Linked DNA regions of Paraglaciecola sp. L3A3. The protein of the gene in region 2 interacts with the protein of the main gene of each other region in a pairwise test. Links are inferred from orthologs where the notes say so. Each region holds a gene or a part of one and is shown on either strand. Other genes may lie near its edges.

Evidence for each region. The genes of interacting proteins can lie anywhere in the genome.
Region 1: the proteins of accC (region 2) and ribD interact in binary tests that used the Escherichia coli proteins (3 or more experiments, as listed by UniProt). The link is inferred for Paraglaciecola sp. L3A3 from one-to-one orthologs.

What each region holds. Positions count from the first base shown.
Region 1 is NZ_CP047023.1:3,550,266-3,557,124, forward strand. Bases 1,447-4,304 are described here. They hold ribD (bifunctional diaminohydroxyphosphoribosylaminopyrimidine deaminase/5-amino-6-(5-phosphoribosylamino)uracil reductase RibD), read right to left. Parts: upstream 3,524-4,304; coding sequence 2,369-3,523; downstream 1,447-2,368. Other genes in these bases: ribBA (bifunctional 3,4-dihydroxy-2-butanone-4-phosphate synthase/GTP cyclohydrolase II), read right to left, coding at 1,447-1,586; GQR87_RS14745 (riboflavin synthase), read right to left, coding at 1,661-2,332; nrdR (transcriptional regulator NrdR), read right to left, coding at 3,557-4,006; glyA (serine hydroxymethyltransferase), read right to left, coding at 4,144-4,304. Also shown: ribE (6,7-dimethyl-8-ribityllumazine synthase), read right to left, coding at 1-389; more of ribBA, read right to left, coding at 486-1,446; more of glyA, read right to left, coding at 4,305-5,400; GQR87_RS14765 (Gfo/Idh/MocA family protein), read right to left, coding at 5,543-6,538. UniProt on the Escherichia coli protein: Converts 2,5-diamino-6-(ribosylamino)-4(3h)-pyrimidinone 5'-phosphate into 5-amino-6-(ribosylamino)-2,4(1h,3h)-pyrimidinedione 5'-phosphate.
Region 2 is NZ_CP047023.1:5,032,410-5,038,950, forward strand. The notes cover bases 569-3,396. They hold accC (acetyl-CoA carboxylase biotin carboxylase subunit), read left to right. Parts: upstream 569-1,221; coding sequence 1,222-2,571; downstream 2,572-3,396. Other genes in these bases: aroQ (type II 3-dehydroquinate dehydratase), read left to right, coding at 569-710; accB (acetyl-CoA carboxylase biotin carboxyl carrier protein), read left to right, coding at 756-1,208; GQR87_RS22600 (PAS domain-containing methyl-accepting chemotaxis protein), read right to left, coding at 2,626-3,396. Also shown: more of aroQ, read left to right, coding at 276-568; more of GQR87_RS22600, read right to left, coding at 3,397-4,026; prmA (50S ribosomal protein L11 methyltransferase), read left to right, coding at 4,152-5,030; hemC (hydroxymethylbilane synthase), read left to right, coding at 5,153-6,091; GQR87_RS20990 (uroporphyrinogen-III synthase), read left to right, coding at 6,128-6,541. UniProt on the Escherichia coli protein: This protein is a component of the acetyl coenzyme A carboxylase complex; first, biotin carboxylase catalyzes the carboxylation of the carrier protein and then the transcarboxylase transfers the carboxyl group to form malonyl-CoA.

The sequences.
Region 1 (6,859 bases), 1.5 Mb from region 2 along the record:
CCAGAACGCTCAATCGCTTGTTCGATACTGTCAGTGGTAATCACACCAAAAGATACTGGAATTCCGTATTCTAGAGAAACTTGAGCTAAGCCCTTGTTACATTCGCCTGCCACAAAATCAAAGTGTGGAGTACCGCCACGAATCACGGCACCTAATGCAATAATTGCATCATACTTATTTTGTTCAGCAAGTTTTTTAGCCACAATAGGCAACTCATATGCGCCTGGCACACGAACTAGCGTAATGTCTTGCTCGTTAACTTCACCGTGTCTTTCTAGTGCATCAATAGCACCTTCAACTAAACTTTCAACCACAAAACTGTTAAATCGAGCAACCACAAGTGCGAATTTTTTACCTGTAGCGCGAACGTTACCTTCAATAATATTCATCTAAAAACCTTACTAGAAAAATCGGCGCGCAGTTTAGCACATCCATAGTTTAAAATATTGCGAAATTTTCAGTTCTATTTGTTATAACAAACAGAGTTAAACTTCTACGTACTCAACCACCTCTAAACCGTATCCAGATAAGGCATGATACTTTTTAGGTTTACTTAATAAGCGCATTTTTTTCACGCCTAAACTAGCTAAAATTTGACTACCAACGCCGACTGTTCTCGACGACCCCTGCCAAGCAGGTGTCACTGGCTGCTCGCCATTATCTTCAGCTTCAAACAATTTCACTTGCGACAACAGATCTTCTTCTTTGCCCAGCACCACCAACACACCGCCATTTTCTGCAATGGTTTTAATGGCCTCAGATAATCCCATACTGCGGGAAACTGAACGTTGAGAGCCCAATAAGTCACTCAAAGAATTTTGTAAATGCACTCTGACTAAAACAGGCTCATCACCTTTGATTTGGCCTTTACACATAGCAAAGTGTACTTGATTGTCGATAACATCTTTATAAGTGACGAGATCAAACTCACCATATTCAGTGGGTAATTTACATTTTGCGACTTGCTGAATAGTGGTTTCATTTAAGTTTCTATATTCAATAAGAGCAGCAATAGTACCTATTTTCAGACCATGTTTAATCGCAAACTGCTCTAATTCTGGACGTCTAGCCATGCTGCCGTCTTCATTTAAAATTTCAACAATGGCAGAAGCGGGTTCACAACCAGCTAAACGGGCTAAATCAATGCCCGCTTCCGTATGCCCAGCTCGGTTTAACACACCGCCTTCTTTACCGATTAAGGGAAAAATATGCCCTGGCTGCACTATATCTTTGGCCTGCGCATTTTTGCCCACTGCGGCTAATACTGTTTTAGCTCGGTCTGCGGCAGAAATACCTGTGGTCACACCTTCTGCCGCCTCAATAGAAACAGTAAAATTAGTGGAAAATTGTGCGCCATTGTTATCTACCATCAAAGGTAGGTTAAGTGCGCGACAGCGTTCTGCTGTCATAGGTAAACATACTAAACCTCTTGCATGTGTCACCATAAAATTAATCGCTTCAGGCGTAACATGTTCTGCGGCCATGATTAGATCGCCTTCATTTTCGCGATCTTCATCATCCATCAAGATAACCATTTTACCTTGACGAATATCTTCAATTATTTCTTCACAGCTATTGAGTAACATAATTCACTTTCTTTATTGACTTGGTAATTGTTAAAACCAATAGGTTTAACGCATTAGGGATAGATTTAAATTTTTTATCTTAAAAAACCATTTTCAGCTAAAAACGCCATACTAATATCGCTTTTAGCATTATCATTTTGCTCTTGTGCTGCTTTGTCACCCATGATTAATCTTTCTAAATAACGGGCAATTACATCGACTTCTAGATTCACTTTAGTGCCCACTTTATAAGAGCCAATAATGGTTTCTTGTAAACTATGGGGAATAAGTGTCAGCAAAAATTTAGCGCCATTCACTTGGTTCACTGTCAGGCTAACCCCATCCACAGTAATTGACCCTTTTTCTGCAAGGTATTTAGCTAATTCATCAGGAGCTTTAAGCCAAATTTCAACATACCGACCCACAGTTGTCACCGACAATACTTGGCCTACCCCATCCACATGACCACTGACTATGTGGCCACCTAAACGGCTGTTAGCTTGCAATGCCTTTTCTAAATTAACTTTATGACCGGCTTTATAGGCAACAAACCCTGTACGCTTAATTGTCTCATGGGACACATCAGCACTAAAACCGTTAGACGACATAGCGACAACCGTTAAACACACACCGTTATTGGCTATACTGTCACCCAGTTTAACGTCGCTCATGTCTAATTTGTTGACGTCTATCGACAACCTAATGTCTTCACCTGTAGGGGTTAAACTTTTGATGACACCTACATCTTCAATAATTCCGGTAAACATAGTCTCTCGATAACTTTATTTTTGATTAACTGAATACTAATTAACTGACTTCTTGTTAAGCAGCGCGGTGATTTTAATATCCTCGCCCACTTGCCTCACATCGGTGATAGACAAATCCACCACCTCTTGCATTGACTCGATAGGTAAAATATCAAAAAGATTTTGACCGGCTGCCCCTATTAATTTGGGCGCTTGGTACAAAATCAATTCATCAACCAGATTATTTTGTAACAAAGCACCTGCTAACTTAGCTCCTGCCTCAACCCAAATATGATTTAATTGCATATCTGAGAGTTTAGACATCACTGCAGGCAAGTCCAATTTGTTATTATTAAAGGGCGCTTGCCATTGCTCGACGTGCTCTGCAAATTCATGTTGACTTACTTGGCCATTAATTAATAACACATCACCTGCTTGATTTTTCTGTATAGACTGCAAACAAACTAAACTGCTAGGTAACTGATTACGGCCATCTAAAATCACCCTTAGGGGTTGGCGCAGATTACCTAGAAGTAAGTCATCGGCGGATAAACCTAACTCGGCATATCGCACGTTAAGTGAGGGGTTATCGGCCATCACAGTACCCGAGCCAGATAAAATAGCGCAGCTTTTTGCTCTATGACGTTGCACATCTTGGCGGGCCATCGGGCCGGTGATCCATTGACTTAAGCCATTTTGCAAGGCGGTTTTACCGTCTAAGGTAGAAGCTAATTTGACTGTTACCCAAGGTTGACCGGTTTTCATTCGTTTAATAAAACCCCGATTAAGTTGTTCAGCAGCAGAGGTTAATAAACCTGTTGCAGTGACAATACCGGCATTTTTTAATTTCTGTACTCCCTCACCTGAAACCAAAGGGTTAGGATCTTCCATGGCAATCACCACTCGGCCAACTTGACTATGGATCAAAGCATCAGCACATGGAGGTGTTCGCCCTTGATGACTACAAGGCTCTAGGGTGACATAAGCGGTTGCACCTTTTGCAAGCTCACCTGCTTGCCTTAAAGCATGTACTTCTGCATGAGCTGTACCGGCTTTGTGATGCCAGCCTTCACCGACAATGTTGCCAGTAATATCTGCTATTACACAGCCCACATTAGGATTAGGCGAGGTCGTAAACTGACCACGTTTAGCCAACTGAATAGCGCGGGCCATGAACTGGTGGTCTAACTTTGAAAATTTTGTCTCTGACATTTAAAACCAATAAATTGAATAATAAGATAAGGCTTAGTCGCCTAAGCGGGCAATCTCTTCGCCAAACTCACGGATATCTTCAAAAGAACGATATACAGAAGCAAAACGCACATAAGCCACTTTATCTAACTCTTTTAAAGCATTCATAATTAGGTTGCCTAAAAATTCACTGCTGATTTCGCGCTCACCAGTGGCCCGTAAAGAAGACTTTAAACGACTAATACATTGTTCAACCTGCTCGGTGCTCACAGGGCGTTTTTCTAATGCCCGTTGCAAACCTGCACGTAACTTATCTTCGTTGAAAGGTTCTCTGGAACCATCCCGTTTAACCACTCTAGGCATTACCAACTCAGCCATTTCAAAAGTAGTAAAACGTTCTTTACAAATTGTACATTCACGTCTGCGTCTAACCTGACTGCCATCAGCCACCAAACGAGAATCAATAACTTTAGTTTCTTGCACAGAACAAAATGGGCAATACATAGTGATTTCTAATTAAAACGGATTAATTCGCCTAAATTAACAAAAATCAGCCTCTAGGCATACAAGATATACAAAAAAAGCCGACACTAGGTCGGCTTTAATAATATGTATATATGTTTTAGCTGATATTTAATTATCTAGCCATAAACAGGGAAAGCTTCACACAAAGCGACAACTTCACCTTTAACACGAGCAATCACAGCTTGATCGTTAATGTTATCCAACACATCACAGATCCAGTTAGCCACTTGTTTTGCTTGCTCTTCTTTAAAACCGCGACGTGTGATAGCCGGAGAACCAATACGTAAACCACTGGTCACAAACGGTGAACGTGGATCATTAGGTACAGAGTTTTTATTCACTGTAATGTTAGCCGCTCCTAGTGCCGCGTCAGCATCTTTACCAGTGTATTCTTTGCCAATCAAATCTAATAAGAACAAGTGATTGTCGGTTCCGCCAGACACAACTTTGTGTCCACGTTCTTGAATAACAGCCACCATAGCTTTGGCGTTTTTCACCACTTGCTGTTGGTACACTTTAAATTCTGGTTGTAACGCTTCTTTAAATGCCACGGCTTTAGCAGCAATCACGTGACACAAAGGACCACCTTGTCCACCAGGGAAAACCGCACTATTTAGCTTTTTATAAATAGCTTCATCGCCACAAGCAGATAGAATCAAACCACCACGAGGACCCGCTAAGGTTTTGTGAGTAGTAGTAGTGACAACGTGTGCATGAGCCATAGGGCTTGGATAAACACCCGCTGCTACTAAACCTGCAACGTGCGCCATATCAACTAATAGATATGCACCTACTTTGTCAGCGATTTCACGGAATTTCTGCCAATCAACAATACCTGAATAAGCAGAGAAACCGCCGATGATCATTTTAGGTTTATGTTCAATGGCCAAAGCTTCAACTTGCGCCATATCGATTTCACCCGTATCTGGGTTTAATCCATATTGAACCGCATTGTAAGTTTTACCTGAAAAACTAACAGATGCGCCGTGAGTCAAGTGACCACCGTGAGCTAAGCTCATGCCTAAAACAGTATCACCAGCATTCAATAACGCCATAAATACAGCTGAGTTAGCTTGTGAACCAGCATGTGGCTGAACGTTAGCATAATCACAACCGAACAATTGTTTAGCACGTTCAATGGCTAGATCTTCAGCAATATCTACGTATTCACAACCACCGTAATAACGTTTGTGAGGATACCCTTCGGCATATTTGTTAGTTAGCTGAGAGCCTTGGGCTTCAAGCACACGTGGGCTGCAATAGTTTTCAGAAGCAATGAGTTCAATATGTTGCTCTTGGCGTAGGTTTTCATGTTGAATTGCTTGGTACAATTCTGGATCGAAATCAGCAATATTCATATCACGTGTAAGCATTAGGTTTCCTCAAAATCAGGGATATATAAAAAGGGAAATAAAACAGCGGTCATTTTAGTGATTTTTACACATTTGTATACTTGCAATCGGGCATGAGAAACAACCAAAAGTTGTAACGCAAACCCGACAGTATTTGTAGACCTTAAAGTGCTTCGATTTCTGCACAAAATTGCAGACCAATTTGTTGACGAACTTCATCCATAATTTGGATAATGCCGATACTTTCATCGTGGGTCATCAAGTCACTAAAATGCTTACCGGCTTGGATACAACGCATTGATTCTTCTATTTGATATTCAAATCCGTTTACTTGATGTGGCATATCAATGGTTTCAACTAAACCATTTAAATCATAGATATGTGCTTGGTCGGTATCCCAAAACATAGCCGGCAACACGATATTGCCGTCTGAGCCAACAATAGTCATGGTATTTGGACAATGGCCTGTAGCTGAACAAGTAAACTGAGAATAACGTCCTGACGGATAATGCATGTTGACCAAAGTACTTTCGTCTATTTGTCTTTCACCTACGCGCCCCATAGCTTGGATCACATTAGGCTGTTCACCAAGCAAAGCTTGACTAACCGCTATGGGATATAATCCCAAATCTAACAAAGCTCCGCCACCTAGTTTAGGATCGTACAAGCGCGTTTCTTTTCTATGTTGAAAAGCAAAACCAATGGTTGAAGTGATATACTGAATATCGCCTATTACACCTTGCTCAATTTTTTCTTTAACCTTGGCTAAACAAGGCATAAACCGAGTCCAAATAGCTTCTTGTAAAAATAAATTTTTTTGCTGAGCGAGTTTTGTCAAAATCTGAATTTGTTGGGTATTGATGGTGGATGGTTTTTCCAACAATACATGTTTACCTGCTTCTAGACATAACTTAGCTTGGGGATAATGAAAACTATGGGGCGTGGCAATATAAATAATATCGATATTTGGATCATTCACCAAGTCTTCATAACTAGTATAAACAGTAGGAACATTATAGGTTTTAGCGAACGCCTGACCCCGTTCAACCGAACGACTCGCTACAGCAGTTAGCTTACCATGCTCTGACTGACTGATTGCTTCAGCAAATGTTTGTGCAATACTACCTGGGCCTAACACTCCCCAATTCATTGTTTTCATATTATTGATGTTTCCTTATGGCTAAGTACCAATTTAATGTCTAATTATTGGCATCTAATAATTAGACATAATTTTTAAAGAAGATAGTTTACTTATATGAATCGATATTAATCAATTATTTAACTTAAATTACTAATTGGAATTGATATCGACAATTGTTTTTAAATGTTTTTCCATTGTTTTTCTATGCACAAGTATTGGCGAATTGGTATTAAATAAACCTAAACACTAGAAATAAACTTAAAACAAAACTACACAATACCTTTTACCCAGCAGGCAGGGTGAATTAAACTATCTAAAATTTATCTAGAGAAACAATAA
Region 2 (6,541 bases):
CTAGTTGCAGTGTTAACAAGTGTAATCGAAATTTGTTGTCAGGTAGATATCAGATAATAAAATTACTATTTTACTTTACTCAAAATCACAATATTTATAAACTTTGCGGTAATCTTCGCTGATTCGACCAGTATTTTGCTGTTAAATTCTGTTTACTCACTATAATGGTTTAATTATTGTATTTTTTGTACATTTACTGTACAAATTACAGCGTAATCACTAAATAGTTACTTGCTGAAGGCAAGTTGGGGCTTTTTTATTAACATGGCAATCTTGTGAATTTATTACTGATAAATGGTCCGAATCTCAATATGTTAGGTAAACGTGAACCTGAAACTTATGGTTCACAGAGTCTCGAACAAATTAATGATGAGATAAACCTATATGCCGAAACTCTCGGCATCTCAGTTACTCATGTGCAGTCAAATGCTGAACATGTATTAATTGATACTATCCATAGTGCGTTTCAAAAGATCGACTTTATTGTAATTAATCCTGGAGCATTCACTCATACCAGTGTTGCTTTGCGAGATGCCCTGTTAAGTGTTTCGATTCCCTTTATTGAGGTGCATTTATCGAACGTACATGCAAGAGAACCTTTTAGACAACATTCATATTTATCGGATGTGGCGCAAGGTGTGATTTGTGGCTTAGGTTCACAAGGTTACAAATTTGCTATCGCTGCCGCGAAAAATTTTTTAAAGAAATAAAATCAACAACACTCAGTAGTTGATGACTAGATTAGAGAGAGAATAATGGATATACGTAAAATAAAAAAACTGATTGAGCTGGTGGAAGAGTCTGGCATATCTGAATTAGAAATTACCGAAGGTGAAGAATCGGTTCGCATCCATCGCGGTGGCGCTGCCAGTCAAATGATGGCTCCTATGCAATATGCAGCTCCACAACAACAAGTTGCGGCACCAGCACCTGTTGCTGCGGTTGAAGCCCCAGCTGCTGCCCCGGCAATCACTGGCCATGTTATGAATTCTCCTATGGTTGGTACTTTTTATCGTTCATCTTCTCCTGAAGCAAAACCTTTTGTTGAAGTGGGACAAAAAGTTAATGTGGGTGATACCTTGTGTATTATCGAAGCAATGAAAATGATGAATCAAATTGAAGCTGATAAATCAGGTGTTGTGACACAAATTTTAGTGGACAACCAAGAGCCAGTAGAATTTGATCAACCTATGTTTGTGATTGAATAAAAGGCGTATGACTATGCTTAAAAAAGTCCTTATCGCAAACCGTGGTGAAATTGCTTTACGCATATTACGTGCATGTAAAGAATTAGGCATTAAAACTGTAGCTGTGCACTCAACTGCAGATGAAACGCTTAAACATGTATTGTTAGCTGATGAAACAATTTGTATTGGTAAAGCTTCCGCCACTGAAAGTTATCTTAATATTCCACGAATAATTGCTGCTGCAGAAGTAACAGATGCCGACGGTATTCACCCAGGTTATGGCTTTTTGGCAGAAAACGCAGACTTTGCTGACGCCATAGAAAAAAGCGGGTTTGTGTTTATTGGCCCTACAGCCGAAACCATTAATTTAATGGGTGACAAAGTTTCAGCGATTAGATCGATGAAAGCTGCTGGTGTGCCATGTGTGCCTGGTTCTGACGGCCCATTAGGCCCTGATGAAGAGCGTAATAAAGAATTAGCTCGAGGCATTGGTTATCCCATCATAGTGAAAGCTGCTGGTGGTGGTGGTGGTCGTGGTATGCGTGTGGTCCGTAGTGAAGAAGAATTAATTTCGTCCATCGCTATGACTAAAAGTGAAGCCGGCGCAGCCTTTAACAATGACGTAGTTTACATGGAGAAATTCCTAGAAAACCCACGTCATGTCGAAATTCAAATTTTAGCGGATGGTCAAGGTAACGCGATTCATTTAGGTGAGCGTGATTGTTCAATGCAAAGACGTCATCAAAAAGTAGTTGAAGAAGCCCCAGCACCAGGTATCACTCCTGAAATGCGTGCAAAAATTGGCGCAAGATGTTGCCAAGCATGTGTTGAAATTGGTTATCGCGGCGCAGGTACCTTTGAGTTCTTATTCGAAAATGATGAGTTCTATTTCATTGAAATGAATACCCGTATTCAGGTTGAACATCCAGTATCAGAAATGATTACAGGTGTAGATTTAATCAAAGAACAACTACGTATTGCTTCGGGTCAAAAACTGACTATCAGTCAAGACGATATAGTGGTAAAAGGTTTTGCAATCGAATGTCGTATTAACGCAGAGGATTCAAAAACCTTTATCCCAAGTCCTGGACAGATCACTAAATTTCACGCTCCTGGCGGTTTAGGTGTGAGATGGGATTCGCATATCTATGCTGGTTATACTGTACCTCCATATTATGACTCTATGATAGGCAAATTAATCACTTATGGTGAAACTCGCGATGTTGCCATTGCCAGAATGCGCCATGCCTTAGATGAGTTAGTGATTGGTGGCATCAAAACTAATGTTGATTTGCAAAAGAGCATTATGGCCGATGAGGCTTTTGCTGCTGGTGGCGCTAATATTCATTACCTAGAGAAAAAATTAGGCATGGATGGCCATTAGTTACTTTGTTAACTAATTAAGGTTATTTAAAACAGGGGCTTAAACGCCCCTTTTTTATAGTTGTCGTTTTATTACTTCAACCACTTCTTTTGTGCCTGTACTAATTTCATTAATTGCGTTACCTGTTTGTTCAACTAACCCCATTCCAGCTTTTGAGCTTTCTACAACTATTTCCATTAATTTCACAGCTTCAGACGCAAGATTATTATTTTCTTTCACCACGTTATCTATTTCAGCGGTAGATTTACTGGTTCTCGCTGCTAACTGACGAACTTCATCGGCCACTACAGCAAAACCTCTACCTTGCTCACCAGCTCTAGCTGCTTCTATTGCCGCATTTAAAGCCAATAAATTAGTTTGATCTGCTATTGCTGAAATCGTATTTACAATATTACTAATTTGTTCTGATTGATTGCTAAGAGAATTAATACTAGTGGCCGTTGTAGCTAAACCATTAGAAACTTGAGACATGGCAATAATTGCCTCATTTACTATACCTAAACCTTTTTGCGATATTTGGTCGGTATTCATTAAGGACTCAAATGCAATTTGGCTAGCTTTTTGTGAAGTTATAACAGTATCTGTGATATCGGTGGCAAACTTAACCACTGTAGTTATTTGCCCATCAGCATTAAAAATTGGATTGTAAGTTGCTTCTAGCCAAATTGGCTGCCCCGTTTTATCTAATCTTTTGAACTTACCAGATAAAAACTGCCCTTGGTTTAGGTTCTGCCACATTTCTCTGTATTGGCCAGAGTTAACATATTCAGGGGTGCAAAACATTTTATGATGATGTCCAACAAGTTCTGATTCGGTGTAACCTGTAGTAGTTAAAAAATTATCGTTACATTTTAATATAGTACCATTTAAATCAAATTCTATTACAGCCATTGATCTTCGCACTGAGTTAACCATACTTTTTAACTCTTTCATATGAGTCACAGTATCGGTAACGTCAGAAGCAATTTTTATGACTTTTTCGACTTGTCCAGTACTATCAAAAACTGGGCAATAACTCGCAGCTAACCATATTTTTTTGCCCGATCTAGTAATACGTTCGAACTCTCCCTTCATCGCTTTACCACTGCCAAGGCTTAGCCAAAAATCCCTGTAATCAATGCTATTGATTAATTCAGGTGAGCAAAACATTTTGTGGTGATTACCTACGATTTGCTCAGAGCTATACTCCATAGTTTTTGCAAAATTTTCATTTGCCTTAAGAATATGACCACTGGGAGAAAACTCTATTATTGCCATAGAAGTAGACAAGGCATTTATCATCAAATTTTTAGCAGTCAGTTCACTTTCTTTTTTAAAAAGTTGGTTTTCTAGTTCTTTGTTTTTCTTCTGAAACCACATTAAGTTTTTCTCACATAAAAAAGCATCCACCTTAACAGGTCGGATTTGTATTGGATATAAAACCAAAGTAGTACTATTTGTATATTTTCTAGGCATTAATCCACTTAACGATTTTACATCTATTTAAAATTAACGGTTAAAAAAGAATGATCTGCTCTACAGATTATTATTCATTTAACTAGTGATATACTAACTGACAAATTATTAGCTCGAATATAAAGATGCCTTGGATCCAACTTAAAATTAATCATCAAGCTGAATATGCCGAACAAATCGGTGATATGTTATCGGCAAATGGTGCACAAGCTGTTACTTTTGTCGATGCAAAAGACACTCCCATGTACGAACCCAAACCAGGTGAAGTAATGTTGTGGCCAGACACTCAAGTGGTGGGTTTATACGACGCCAATCACGATATGCAGCGAGTGATTTCTCAATTAGAAAAGTCAAAAATATTAGGTAAAAACTTCAACCACAAACTCGATCAATTAGAAGACAAAGATTGGGAAAGAGAGTGGATGGAAAACTTTCATCCAATGCAATTTGGTAAGCGTTTGTGGATTTGCCCTAGTTGGCGCGACGTACCTGATCCAAATGCAGTAAACGTTATGCTCGACCCTGGTCTTGCCTTTGGTACAGGTACTCACCCAACCACTAGTTTATGTTTAAGATGGTTAGACAACTTAGAATTAAGCCAATCTTTAGTAGTCGACTTTGGCTGTGGCTCAGGTATTTTGGGCATAGCGGCTTTAAAATTAGGAGCTAAACGAGTGGTAGGTATCGATATTGACCCTCAAGCCCTATTGGCTAGCCAAGACAACGCTAATCGTAATAATATAGGCCATATGATTGAGCTTTATTTACCCCAAGATCAACCCGTATTAGAAGCCGATGTAGTACTAGCCAATATTTTAGCTGCCCCTCTCAGAGAGTTAAGAGAAGTCATTACCGCTTATTGTAAACCCGGCGGTAAATTAGTGTTGTCGGGTATTCTAGATAACCAAGCCGAAGAAATTAACCAATTGTATAGCCAAGACTTCGACATGGAACCGATAGAAATTGACGGAGAATGGGCCAGAGTGTCAGGGGTTAAACGTTAAGCACTTAAAAGCCTAATAACAAAACTCTTGCTTACATTTATTTGAGTTCAGGGCTTCACCGGACTCTTGAATTTTCTGTTAATATCAACAACAAATGTTGTCCCTGTAATTTTGGAATTTAGATGTCAAAACGAACAATACGTATTGCTACCCGTAAGAGTGCACTCGCTCTGTGGCAAGCAGATTATGTAAAAGCCGCCTTGCTCAATGCTCATGCAGATTTACAAGTAGAGCTTGTACCCATGAGTACTCAAGGGGATATCATTCTAGATACGCCACTGGCTAAAATTGGTGGTAAAGGTCTATTTATTAAAGAATTAGAAGTGGCCATGACAGAAGGTCGTGCCGACATAGCCGTGCATTCGATGAAAGACGTGCCGGTTGAATTTCCTGAGGGGTTTGGTTTACATGCTATCTGCGAGCGCGAAAACCCTTTTGATGCATTTGTCTCGAATAACTTTGCTAGTTTAGATGCGCTACCTCAAAACGCCGTAGTAGGTACGTCAAGCCTTAGACGTCAATGCCAATTACGTAAGCGTAGACCAGATTTAGTGATCAAAGATTTGCGCGGCAATGTGAATACCCGTTTAGCAAAGCTAGATGCCGGTGAGTACGACGCTATTGTTCTAGCAGCTGCAGGGTTAATTCGTTTAGGTATGCTTGGGCGTATTACTCACGAAATTCCTTTTGATGTGTCTTTGCCTGCTGTTGGCCAAGGGGCTGTGGGCATTGAATGCCGTAACGACGATCAAGAGCTAATTGCATTACTTGCACCATTGAATCATACCGAAACCTCAATTCGAGTTCGCGCCGAGCGCGCCATGAACGCTAAGTTAAATGGCGGCTGCCAAGTGCCTATTGGCAGTTTTGCGGTAATCAATAAAAATGCCAACAGTGAACAAGTTACCCTTAAAGGCTTAGTGGGTTCGGTAGATGGTCAAACTCTTTTGTATGCAGAACAAACTGGCAGTATCGAACAAGCCGAACAAATAGGTGAGCAAGTCGCAGATAAGTTACTTGCCCAAGGCGCAGGAGACATTCTTGCAGCCTTACATGACTAAGATTAATTTAGGATGAGTAATTTAGGATAATAAGCAATGTTTTTACTCCTTAGGCCGCAAGCAAAATGCCAAACAAGTGCTGCGGCTTTCCAGCAGGCAGGTTTAACTGCTGTGGCCTGCGGTTTAATTGATACTGTATTAGATCAACAAGCCGTGGCGCAGTTACCGGAAAAAATTCAATCTTTAGGTCGTGCTACTTATAACGAACATTTAATTTTAGTTACTAGTACAGTGGCTGCCGAGCAATGTGTTTTATTCAAGCAGCAATGGCCAAACAATTGCCTATTTTTTGCAGTAGGCGAGAGCACTGGCAAGTTATTAACCCAAGGCGGCATCAATAATATTGTTCCCAAAGAAGCGCGAACTGAAGGTTTACTTGGCTTACCTGAGCTAAATAACATAGAAAACAAAAGTGTTATTATTATGAAGGGGTACGGCGGGCGGGAGCTG